One region of the Caproiciproducens puteiluti genome, then DNA from elsewhere that is predicted to be linked to it. Evidence: riboswitches for the same ligand, from Rfam matches in the RefSeq annotation. Region 1 holds a riboswitch; the other holds the start of a gene.
What was found. Region 1 has a riboswitch for thiamine pyrophosphate ahead of thiD (bifunctional hydroxymethylpyrimidine kinase/phosphomethylpyrimidine kinase). Riboswitches for the same ligand answer to the same signal wherever they lie in the genome.

Region 2: another riboswitch for thiamine pyrophosphate. It lies ahead of thiT (energy-coupled thiamine transporter ThiT); the one in region 1 lies ahead of thiD (bifunctional hydroxymethylpyrimidine kinase/phosphomethylpyrimidine kinase).

What each region holds. Positions count from the first base shown of each region.
Region 1 covers NZ_CP194790.1:2,775,738-2,781,383, reverse strand. The annotation lists gene ACRQU7_RS13505 (ammonium transporter) at 1-1,045, shown strand, start outside; gene ACRQU7_RS13500 (P-II family nitrogen regulator) at 1,066-1,407, shown strand; TPP riboswitch at 1,549-1,646, shown strand; gene thiD (bifunctional hydroxymethylpyrimidine kinase/phosphomethylpyrimidine kinase) at 1,826-2,629, shown strand; gene thiC (phosphomethylpyrimidine synthase ThiC) at 2,626-3,939, shown strand; gene thiM (hydroxyethylthiazole kinase) at 3,972-4,790, shown strand; gene thiE (thiamine phosphate synthase) at 4,780-5,415, shown strand; gene ACRQU7_RS13475 (HAD family hydrolase) at 5,412-5,646, shown strand, end outside.
Region 2 covers NZ_CP194790.1:3,837,029-3,842,674, forward strand. The annotation lists gene ACRQU7_RS18565 (Tex family protein) at 1-1,725, opposite strand, end outside; gene ACRQU7_RS18570 (heparan-alpha-glucosaminide N-acetyltransferase) at 1,758-2,540, opposite strand; gene ACRQU7_RS18575 (thioesterase family protein) at 2,753-3,136, shown strand; gene ACRQU7_RS18580 (HAD hydrolase-like protein) at 3,149-3,808, shown strand; TPP riboswitch at 3,866-3,978, shown strand; gene thiT (energy-coupled thiamine transporter ThiT) at 4,060-4,632, shown strand; gene ACRQU7_RS18590 (TVP38/TMEM64 family protein) at 4,930-5,646, shown strand, end outside.

The sequences.
Region 1 (5,646 bases):
CGGGGATATCGCCGGTATCATCGGAAATCTGAAATGGGTGGGAATGAATTTTGACGGCTTTGCGGATAAAACGCTTCCTTACCCCAACACGCTGACTTTTGCCGTTTTCCAGATGATGTTTGCCATCATCACGCCCGCGCTGATGACCGGCGCGGTTGCCGAGAGGATGAAGTTTTCCTCTCTCGTTGTTTTTACGGCCATCTGGTCCGTGATCGTTTACTATCCCCTTGCACACATGGTCTGGGGCGGAGGGTTCCTGTTCGACATCGGTTCCGTGGATTTTGCGGGGGGCAACGTGGTACATATCAGCTCCGGCGTCAGCGCCCTTGTCCTTGCCATCTTTCTCGGCAAGCGGAAAAATTACGGAAAGGCGACTTACCGCCCGCACAACGCGCCGATGATTTTTATGGGTGCCGCGCTTCTGTGGTTCGGCTGGTTCGGCTTTAACGCGGGCAGCGCACTGGCGGCGAACGAGCTTGCCGTTCACGCTTTTCTGACAACGAATACCTCGGCCGCGGCGGCGATGCTTTCCTGGCTGGTGATCGAAGTGATCACGAGCGGAAAACCGACGATTGTGGGCGCTTCCACCGGCCTGGTGATCGGCCTTGTGGCGATTACCCCCGGAGCGGGCTTTGTCCCTGTCTGGGCGGCTCTGGTCATCGGGGCCATAGTCAGTCCCATCTGCTATTTCTTCATTACCGTTGTGAAGCCGAAATTCGGCTATGACGACGCGCTGGATGTGTTCGGGTGCCATGGCGTCGGCGGAATATGGGGCGGTATTGCGACGGGTATTTTTGCGCAGAAATCCATTAATTCCGCGGCGGCGTGGAACGGGCTGATTTTCGGCGATGCAAACCTGTTCCTGCGCCAGCTTGCGGCGATCGCCATCACCGTTGTCATCGCGGTCGTCGGTACTCTGATCGCCGGCAGCATCACTTCGGCTGTTACGGGCGGCATCAAGGTTTCCCAGAAAGACGAGAATGTGGGGCTCGACGCTTCCCAGCACGGGGAATCCGCCTACCCGGCGTTTAACGGGATGGATTAAGAAATGAGAATGGTGAAGATATGAAAAAAATTGAAGCGTTTATACGTCCGGATCAGCTGGAAGAAATCAAAGAAATCCTCGATTCTCTCCAGCTCAACGGCCTGAGCATTATGCAGGTCATGGGCTGCGGCAATCAAAAGGGCTGGAAGGAATTTGTAAGGGGGACGGAGGTCGACTACCAGTTCCTGCCGAAAATCAAAATTGAAATGATCGTTCTGGACGAACAGGCCGATACGGTTGTGGACAGCATCGTCGAAAAGGCGTACACCGGGGAATACGGCGACGGAAAAATCTTTATTTCCGACATCAGTGACGCCGTCCGTATCCGTACGGGGGAACGCGGCAGGGAGGCAATCCAATAGCGTTCATAACCGGGTTCCACGGGATAAAAAGTTCGCCGGACTGCCGGTCTCCTTCCGTTTACGGTGTTCCCTGCACCAAAGCGGCATGGAAAAATACGGACGGAAGACGGATTGACAGGCATTCCAATACAGTATATAATAAAATACAACTGGGGGAACTCATGGAGTTGAGAAGGTAAAACCTGACCCTTTGAACCTGTCGGCTAATACCGAAGTAGGGAACGTTGATTGATTCGCGTTCACCTGTTTGGGTGGACGCTTTTTTAATTGAATAGACGCGGGGGGACTCATCCGAGTTGAGAAGGTAAAACCTGACCCTTTGAACCTGTCAGTTAACGCTGTCGTAGGGAGCAAAATCCGATTTTTTATGCTCGCCTTGACGGTGGGCATTTTTTTATTTCAGAAGGAGGAGTTAGCCATTAAAAATTTACTGACCATTGCGGGTTCCGACTGCAGCGGCGGAGCCGGAATCCAGGCCGACCTGAAAACCTTTGCCGCGCACGGGGCCTTTGGCATGAGCGTCATTGTTTCGGTGGTGGCGGAAAACACCAGCCGCGTGATTTCCATTCAGGATATCCCGCCGCGGATTGTCGCCGACCAGATCGACGCCGTGTTTGAGGATATCGCGGTGGACGGGGTAAAAATCGGGATGCTTTCCGGCGCGGAGCAGATGAAGACGGTCGCCGAAAGGCTGCGTTTTTACCGGCCCGGCGGCGTGGTGCTGGACCCGGTGATGGTCGCGAAGGGCGGCCGCGCCCTGATGCACCCGGACGCGCTGGAAACGCTGAAAGCCGAAATGCTGCCGCAGGCTTTTCTGCTCACGCCCAATATCCCGGAGGCGGAAGCAATCACCGGCCTGGAAATCCGCGCCGTCGGGGATATGGAAAAAGCCGCGGCTGTTCTAAGGAACATGGGCCCCCGGTATGTGCTGGTCAAGGGCGGGCATCTGGAGGGCGACGCGGTGGATATTTTGTTTGACGGAGAAGAAATCCGTGCGTTTCGGACAGAGAGGATTCCCACAAAAAATACCCACGGTACGGGCTGTACCCTTTCCTCCGCCATTGCGGCAAACCTTGCGAACGGAATGGAGGTTTCCGAGGCCGTCGGCGCCGCGAAAGAATACGTTACCACAGCCATCCGGCACGCGCTGCAGATCGGCAAAGGCCACGGCCCGACCAATCATTTTTACAATTTGTATAAAAATGGAGGATTATTACAATGAGAACATATCAGACGCAGATGGAAGCGGCTAAAAAAGGCATTGTCACCAAAGAGATGACCGTGGTGGCGGAAAAAGAATCCATGGAGCCCGAAGAGCTACGGGAGCTGGTAGCGTCCGGGCAGGTCGCCATTCCGGCCAATATTCACCATACGGCCCTGTCTCCGGAGGGAATCGGCGCGGGACTGAAAACAAAAATCAACGTCAATCTGGGGATTTCGGGCGACTGCAAAAATTACGATGTGGAAATGCAGAAGGTGGACATGGCGCTCCGCTTCGGCGCGGAAGCGATCATGGACCTGAGCAATTACGGCAAAACCAATACCTTCCGGCAGGAGCTGATTGCAAAATCCCCCGCGATGATCGGCACGGTGCCCATGTACGATGCGATCGGGTATCTGGAAAAGGATTTGCTGGAAATCTCCGCAAAGGATTTTCTGAAGGTGGTGGAGGCGCACGCGAAAGAAGGCGTGGATTTCATGACGATTCACGCGGGCATCAACCGTCGCGCGGTGGAGGGCTTCCGCAGGGAGGGCCGCACCATGAACATTGTCTCCCGGGGCGGGTCTCTGCTTTTTGCGTGGATGGAGATGACGGGCAATGAAAACCCGTTTTACGAGTACTATGATGAAGTGCTGGAAATCCTGCGCGAATACGATGTGACTATCAGTCTTGGCGACGCGCTTCGTCCCGGCTGTCTGGACGACAGCACCGACGCCGGGCAGATCGGGGAACTGGTCGAGCTGGGAAACCTGACCAGACGCGCGTGGGAAAAGGACGTGCAGGTCATGGTGGAAGGTCCGGGCCACATGGCCATGAATGAGATCGCGGCCAATATGACGCTGCAGAAGCGGCTTTGTCACAACGCGCCGTTCTATGTGCTGGGACCTCTGGTTACCGATATCGCTCCCGGCTACGACCACATCACTTCCGCCATCGGCGGAGCGATTGCGGCAGCCAGCGGCGCGGACTTCCTGTGCTACGTCACCCCGGCGGAACACCTTCGCCTGCCGGATCTGAACGATGTCAAGGAGGGAATCATCGCCAGCATAATTGCCGCGCACGCGGCGGATATCGCAAAAGGCGTTCCCCATGCGCGCGACCTCGACAATCAGATGGCGGACGCGCGCCACAGGATGGACTGGGACGAAATGTTCCGGGTCGCCATAGACGGGGAAAAAGCAAGGGACTACTTTGAAAGTACCCCTCCCGCCGACCGCCACACCTGCTCTATGTGCGGAAAAATGTGCGCCGTCCGTACGACCAACCTGATTCTGGAAGGCAAAAAAGTAGAATTCTGCTCTGAAAAATAAAAGAAACAATAAAATATCCGGAGGATGAAACAATGAATCAGATCACCAAAGAAGTATCAAACGCAATCCGCGTCCTGAGGGAAAAGGTTCCGCTGGTACATAATATCACCAACTATGTGACGGTCAACGACTGTGCAAACGCGCTGCTTGCCATCGGCGCTTCGCCCATCATGGCGGACGACATTGCGGAAGCGGCCGATATTTCCGGGATTTCTTCCGCTCTGGTGCTGAACATCGGCACACTGAACCAGCGCACCGTCGCTTCCATGCTTGCGGCGGGGAAAAGGGCAAACGAACTCGGGATTCCCGTTGTGTTTGACCCGGTCGGCGCGGGCGCGTCCAAACTGCGCAACGACGCGACCAGAGAAATTCTGGAGCAGGTCAGTCTTACGGTCCTGCGCGGGAATATTTCCGAAGTCTCCTTTGTCGCGGGGCTGGCCGCTTCGACAAAAGGGGTGGATGCCTCCGAGGCCGACGGCGGCAACGACGCGGTTACCGTTGCAAAAGCCGTTGCGGAAAAGCTGGGCTGTACGGCCGCCGTTACCGGTGCGGTCGACGTGATTGCCGACGGGAAAAGAGTTGCCCAAATACGCAACGGACATCCCATGCTCAGCAGGGTGACCGGTACCGGCTGCATGACCTCCTCGCTGGTCGGCGCCTACGCGGGCGCGCTGCGGGACGGCTTTACGGCGGCGGTCGCCGGAATCGCTTCCATGGGAATCGCGGGAGAGCTTGCGTACGAAGCGGCGGGGCAGACCGGCACCGGCAGCTTTCATATCGCGATTATCGACGCGCTGAGCCGCCTGAATCCTGTTTTATTGGAAGAGAGGGCGAAGCTGGATGAAATCTGAAATCGATTATTCCCTGTACCTCTGTACGGACAGGGAACTGATGAGCACCGCTGCAGTGGAGGAATCGGTGGAACAGGCGATTCAGGGGGGCTGTACGGTCATCCAGCTGAGGGAAAAGAATATTTCTTCCCGCCTGTTTTACGACACGGCCCTTGCGGTGAAAAGGGTAACGGAACATTACGGCGTCCCTCTGCTTATCAACGACCGGCTGGACATTGCTCTTGCAGTCAATGCGGACGGCGTGCACGTGGGGCAGAGCGATTTGCCCTGCGGCGTGCTGCGCCGTATTTTGGGGGAAGAAAAAATTATCGGGGTATCCGCGTCCACACTGGAAGAAGCCGTTCAGGCCGAGAAGGACGGCGCGGATTATCTCGGCGTAGGCGCCATGTACGCGACCGGGACGAAAACGGACGCCGAAATCGTCTCTATGGAAGAATTACACGCTATCCGCAGGGCGGTTCAAATCCCGATTGTCGTCATCGGGGGAATCAACCGGGAAACCGCCCCCGCATTCTGTAAGATCGGTATCGACGGCCTGGCGGTGGTTTCCGCGGTGATCGCACAGCCCGACATCCGCGAAGCCGCCCGCGGGCTTTTACAGATTTTTCAGGGAGGGAATCCATGAAGGAATTGAAAGGCGCGATTTTTGACCTTGACGGCACTTTGCTGGAGTCCATGGGAATCTGGGCGCAGATCGATCAGCGGTTCCTTGCGAAACGGGGAATCCCTCTGCCGGACGACTATGTCGAAAAGGTTACACCCATGAACTACCGCGACGCGGCGGCGTATACCATCGCGCGGTTTTCCCTGCCGGAAACGGCACAGGAGGTCATCCGTGACTGGATGGAAATGTCCG
Region 2 (5,646 bases), 1.1 Mb from region 1:
CATGTCGTAGTCGCACAGAGAAAGCAGCGCCTTTGCCGCGTCGTACGATTCGGGGTGGACGGCGGTATTGTCCAGAATGTTTTTGCTCTCCGCCACGCGCAGGAAACCCGCGCACTGCTCAAAGGCCTTCGGCCCCAGCTTGGGCACCTTTTTCAGCTCGCTGCGCGAGTGGAACGCGCCGTTTTCCTCCCGGTACGCCACAATATTTTTGGAGACCGCCGCGGAAAGCCCGGCAATTTTTTCCAGCAGGGACGGCGACGCCGTGTTCAGGTCCACGCCCACGGTGTTCACACAGTCCTCGACCACGCCGCCGAGCGCCTCGTCCAGCTTCTTTTTCGGCATATCGTGCTGGTACTGCCCCACACCGATGGCCTTGGGGTCGATTTTGACCAGCTCGGCCAGCGGGTCCTGCATCCGCCGCGCGATGGAGACCGCGCTTCGCAGGGTGACGTCGAACTCCGGGAACTCCTGCGCGGCGAGCTTGCTCGCGGAGTAGACGGACGCGCCCGCCTCGCTGACCACCATATAGGAAACGCCGCTGTGCAGCGCTTTGATCACGTCGGCGGCAAACATCTCCGTCTCTTTCGACGCCGTTCCGTTTCCGATCGCAATGACTTCCACTTTATATTTCAGAATAAAATTGGTAATGACTTTTTTTGCTTCCTCCACCTTCGCCTGGGAGTGGGTGGGGTAAATCACGCCGGTGTCCAGCACGCGGCCGGTCGGGTCCACCACGGCGACCTTGCAGCCCGTACGGTACCCGGGGTCCAGCCCCATGGCCACCCGGTTTTTGACCGGCGGCTGCATCAGAAGCTGGCGCAGGTTGACGGAAAAGACCTTGATCGCGGCCTCCGCCGCGGCTTCGGTCAGGGCATTGCGGATTTCGCGCTCAATGGACGGAAAAATCAGTCGGTCGTAGGCGTCCTCCGCGGCCTCCTGCACAGCCTGTGTACAGGGGCCGTTCCCCTTCACGCTTGCGGAATATACGATATTCAACCCCTTCAGGCGCTCCAGCTCCACGCTTACTTTCAAAAAGCCCTCCCGCTCCCCGCGGTCGACGGCCAGCACACGGTGTCCGGCGATCTTCGCCGCCGGCTGGCGGAAATCGTAATACTGCGCGTAAACGGAGTCCTCGTCCGGCTTCGCCGCCTTGGAAACCACCTCGCCCCGCGCCATGGCGACCACGCGTAGCCGCTTGCGGATACCCGCGTCGTCGGAAATCCGCTCCGCAATAATATCGAGCGCACCCGCGAGCGCGTCCTCCGGCGTTTCCACGCCCAGCTCCGCGTTCACATAGCTTTCCGCCATATCGATCGGGTACGCGCTGTCTTTTTTCTGCTCAAAAATCGCGTCCGCAAGCGGCTCAAGGCCCTTCGCCTTTGCCACGGACGCGCGCGTTTTGCGCTTGGGACGGAACGGCCGGTAAATATCGTCGATTTCGGAAAGGGTGGACGCGGCGGCCAGCGCGGCGGCGATTTCCTCCGTCATGCATTCGGCGGCGGCAATCAGGTCCGTAACCTCCTCCCGGCGCTTCTGCAGCGCGCGCAGGTACTCCAGCCGCTCCGAAATCTCGCGCAGCATCTGGTCGTCCAGCGAGCCGTGCGCTTCCTTACGGTAACGCGCGATAAACGGGATGGTGTTCCCCTCGTCGATCAGCTCGACGACCTTCTGCACCTGCCACTGCTGTAAATGAAACTGTTCCGCGATCAATAACGCAAAATCCATAAATATCCTCCGAAAATTCTTATTCTAAGCCTTCAGCCGCGAACCCACTGTACGACGGCGGAAACGGCGTAGCACACACCGTAGATCACCGGCTGGTGAACCACATAAATAATCAGCGCGTACCGCCCCAGCCAGGAGAAAAACGGCACGCGGGAACGGTACATAAACGCCGGAAACCGCTCCTGCGCGGCAAGCTTACCCAGAAAGGTACCCGCCGCAAACACAAACATCCACGGGAAAAGCGGGAAATAGTCCGCGCTGCGGAACGTATCGCTGTAAAGGCCGAACGGCGCCAGCCAGTCGGTATGGTACAGGGAAGGAGACAGCGTCACCCCCCATTCCGGCGAAAGGCCGAGATACCCCCTTGAAATCCCCATGGTCAAAAGGTACAGCAGCGCGCAGACGGCGACCGCCGCCCACGAGAAACGGAAACGATCGGCAACCGGTTTCAGCAGCCCGTAAAGAATCATGCAGACCGCCAGAAAATGCAGGATGCCGAACACGATCAGCTCATCCGGAAGGACGAACCACGTCGCCAGGGTGACCACAAGCGCAACCCCCAGCAGCTTGAACCCGCGCGTAAGGTTGGAGTGGGACAGGTTTGAGGAAATGCCGGAAATCAGCATAAACAGCCCGGCGTAAAAAGGCTCCGCGGGCATAAAGAAGTTCAGCAGGAGCATTCCGATTTTCAGGTTGTACAGGTAGGCAAGCGTATAAAAGCCATGGTAAAACACCATGCAGAAAACCGCAAAACCGCGCAGCTCATCCATAAAATAAATCCGCCTGCGCCCTGCCCCTTTGATTTGATTCGGCATTCGTTCGCCCTCCGATTTCGGATTTGCACGGTCAAAACCGGCGTTTCGCATAGGAATGAAAGGGATAACCGCTGAAAGTTCTATATTTATAAATCCCCAGGATCATGTTATAATATAGACAATGTCGTGCGCCCTGTTTTCAGGCCGCACGGAAGCGGGCCCTGATGAAACCGCTTATTTTTTATTATATCATGGTACAGGAGGTAATTTCAATGAAAGAGACAAAATTGACCCGCGAATACACGGTTACCGAGGATATGCTCGCGGTGAATATCGGCAGCGGCAGCGTTCGTGTTCTTGCTACCCCGATGGTCGCCGCTTTTTTTGAGGGTACGGCGGCGCAGCTGGCCCAGACATATCTTGAGGATATCTACACCACCGTCGGCTCCGTCATCACGGTGAACCACCTGAACCCTACGGCGCCGGGCTGCAAGGTAACGGTCAGCGCGGAACTGACCGAAGCGGAAGGCAGGGTCTACCGGTTTCAGCTCGAAGCCTACGACAACGCGGGCCTGATCGCGACCGGGACCCACGAGCGCGTCAGCGTGAAAAAGGAAAGCTTCGCCGCCAAAGCGGAAGCAAGAAAAAACAAGTAAGGCGGTATAACGATGAAACCGATTTATGATCTGATTATTTTTGACCTGGACGGCACACTGACCAATTCCGAACCTGGCATTACCAGCTCGGTAAAATATGCCCTTGAAAAAATGGGACAGCCGGTGCCCGACATTTCCATCCTGCGCAAATTCATCGGCCCGCCGCAGTGGCACAGCTTTGTCCATTACTGCGGACTGACACAGGAGCAGACTGCGCAGGCGGTCAAAAATTACCGCGAAGTATACGAGGTCTCCGGAGCGTTCCAAAACAAGCCCTACCCCGGCATGATCGATTTCCTGGAGGAGCTGCGGGCAAACGGCGCCACGCTTGCCGTTGCCACCACCAAGCCAGCCAGAATCACCAGCCGCGTGCTGGACTATTTTGACATGACAAAATATTTCGCCCATGTTTCCGGCCCGGACGATTCGGAACGCAGCGGCGACAAGAGCGTCCTGATCAACTCCTGTCTGGACGCCTGTCATGTGAAGCCGGACCGCGCCGTCATGATCGGCGACACGGTTTACGATACGGTAGGCGCCCGGAATTCCGGCACCAACTTCATCGGCGTTCTGTACGGCTTCGGCACCCAGGAGGACATGCAGGCACAGGGCGGCAAAGTTTTTGCCCGCGATATCGACGAGCTGAGAGGCATGCTTCTGAAAGATTCCTGAATCCGACGGAAATCCCCTTGACAAACCGGAATTGTTAAGGTATGCTGAACATAAGAACTGAATATACAGGGGCGCTGAGTAACCTCGGCTGAGATGAAGCGAACTGACGTTTATGTCCCTTAAACCTGATCTGGATAATGCCAGCGTAGGAAAAGATGATTTTTAACGCTCTGTGGCATCACAGGGCGTTTTTATTTTCCCTCAGGTAATTTTTCAATTTCAGTTCCATATAATTGACTGGAGGGTATTTTATGAAAAAGAACACGACCGTTATCCTTGTGGAATGCGCGCTGATGATCGCAATGTCCACCGTACTGAGCATGTTCAAGATTTTTGAGCTGCCGCAGGGCGGCGCCGTTACCTGCGCGAGCATGGTCCCGCTGGTGCTGGTCTCTTACCGGCACGGCCTGAAGTGGGGCATTTCCACCGCGTTTGCGCACAGCCTGCTGCAGATGATTATCCAGTTCAACGCGCCGCCGGCAAACACCTTCGGGGCGTTCGTCGCCGTCGTTCTGCTGGACTATGTACTGGCGTTCACCGTTCTGGGCACCGCCGCCTTCTTCGGCAAGCCGTTTAAAAGCAGGGCCGCCAGCGTCGCCGTCGGTTCCGTTGCCGTTGCGTTCCTGCGGTTTCTCTGCAGCTTTTTGTCCGGCATCCTGATTTGGGGCAGCTACGCGCCGGAGGGCACGCCGGTCTGGATTTATTCCTTAACCTACAACGGCAGCTACATGCTTCCCGAAGCGGTCATCACCGCCGTTGTCGCGGTCGTGCTGATCCGGGTCCTTGACCGTGTGGAGCACCGTGCTCCCGGAAACGCATCCTGAAACAGGAATAACAGCTGAAAAGGAAAGCATGAAGCGCGGGGTTCCGTCCTTCATGCTTTTTTATCGCTTCCAGTGTTTTTTTCCACCCCTACGGCAATTCCATTTCAGTTTGCGGGACAAAACGCAAACTTGTTGCAGAATCAACTGGAAATGATGTAACCCATCCCATTTTATACAAAGCGAAAATAAGCAGTTTTCATAAAACAGGAGAGGGCAGGAGGTGCGTATCTATTTACCATACGGGAACATTTTTGTGGTATACTATTCCATAGAACCCATGAAACGAGGCTATGCCGGGTGACGATTCTTCGAACGGGGTCAAAAAAGAAAAAAACCGGCCCCCCGCCGGAAATAACCGCCGCCGACCTGCCGGAAACGGCGGGTCCGACGCTCCGCGACCGGCTTCTGGGCGGGGCTGTGCTTCTCGCGGCCACGGGGCTGTTCCTCTGGCTCACGGTCGTTCTGTGCAGACCGCTTCTGTCGCTGCTCCGGGATCCCGGCCGGTTTGAGAGCTTTATCCGCAGCCGGGGCGCGATGGGCCGCGCCGCGTTCCTGGGCATCCAGATTCTGCAGGGCTTTCTCCCCATCCCGCTGGAACTGACGACCATCGCGGGCGGCTACGCCTTCGGGCGGGTGCAGGGCAGCCTGCTGACCCTCTGCTCGGTGGTGATCTCCACCACCATCATCTTTTATTTCACCCGGATATTCGGCCACCGGCTGATCGGCCTGTTCTTCACCCCCGCCCAGCGGAAACACATCCGTTACCTGCGCAGCCCCAAATCGCGCGATACCTTTTACTGGATCGTTTTCCTGATTCCCGGAATGCCCAAGCGCCTGTTCGTGTTTTCCGCCGGACTTGTGCCGCAGGATTTCGGCAAATTCCTGCTGATCTCCACCCTTGCGCGCATTCCGTCCCTGCTGGCCTGTTCCTTCGGGGGCTGGGCGCTCTTCAGCGGCAATTACACACAGGCCGCCGTCCTCTTTGCGGCGACCGGCGTACTGAGCGTCGGGGGC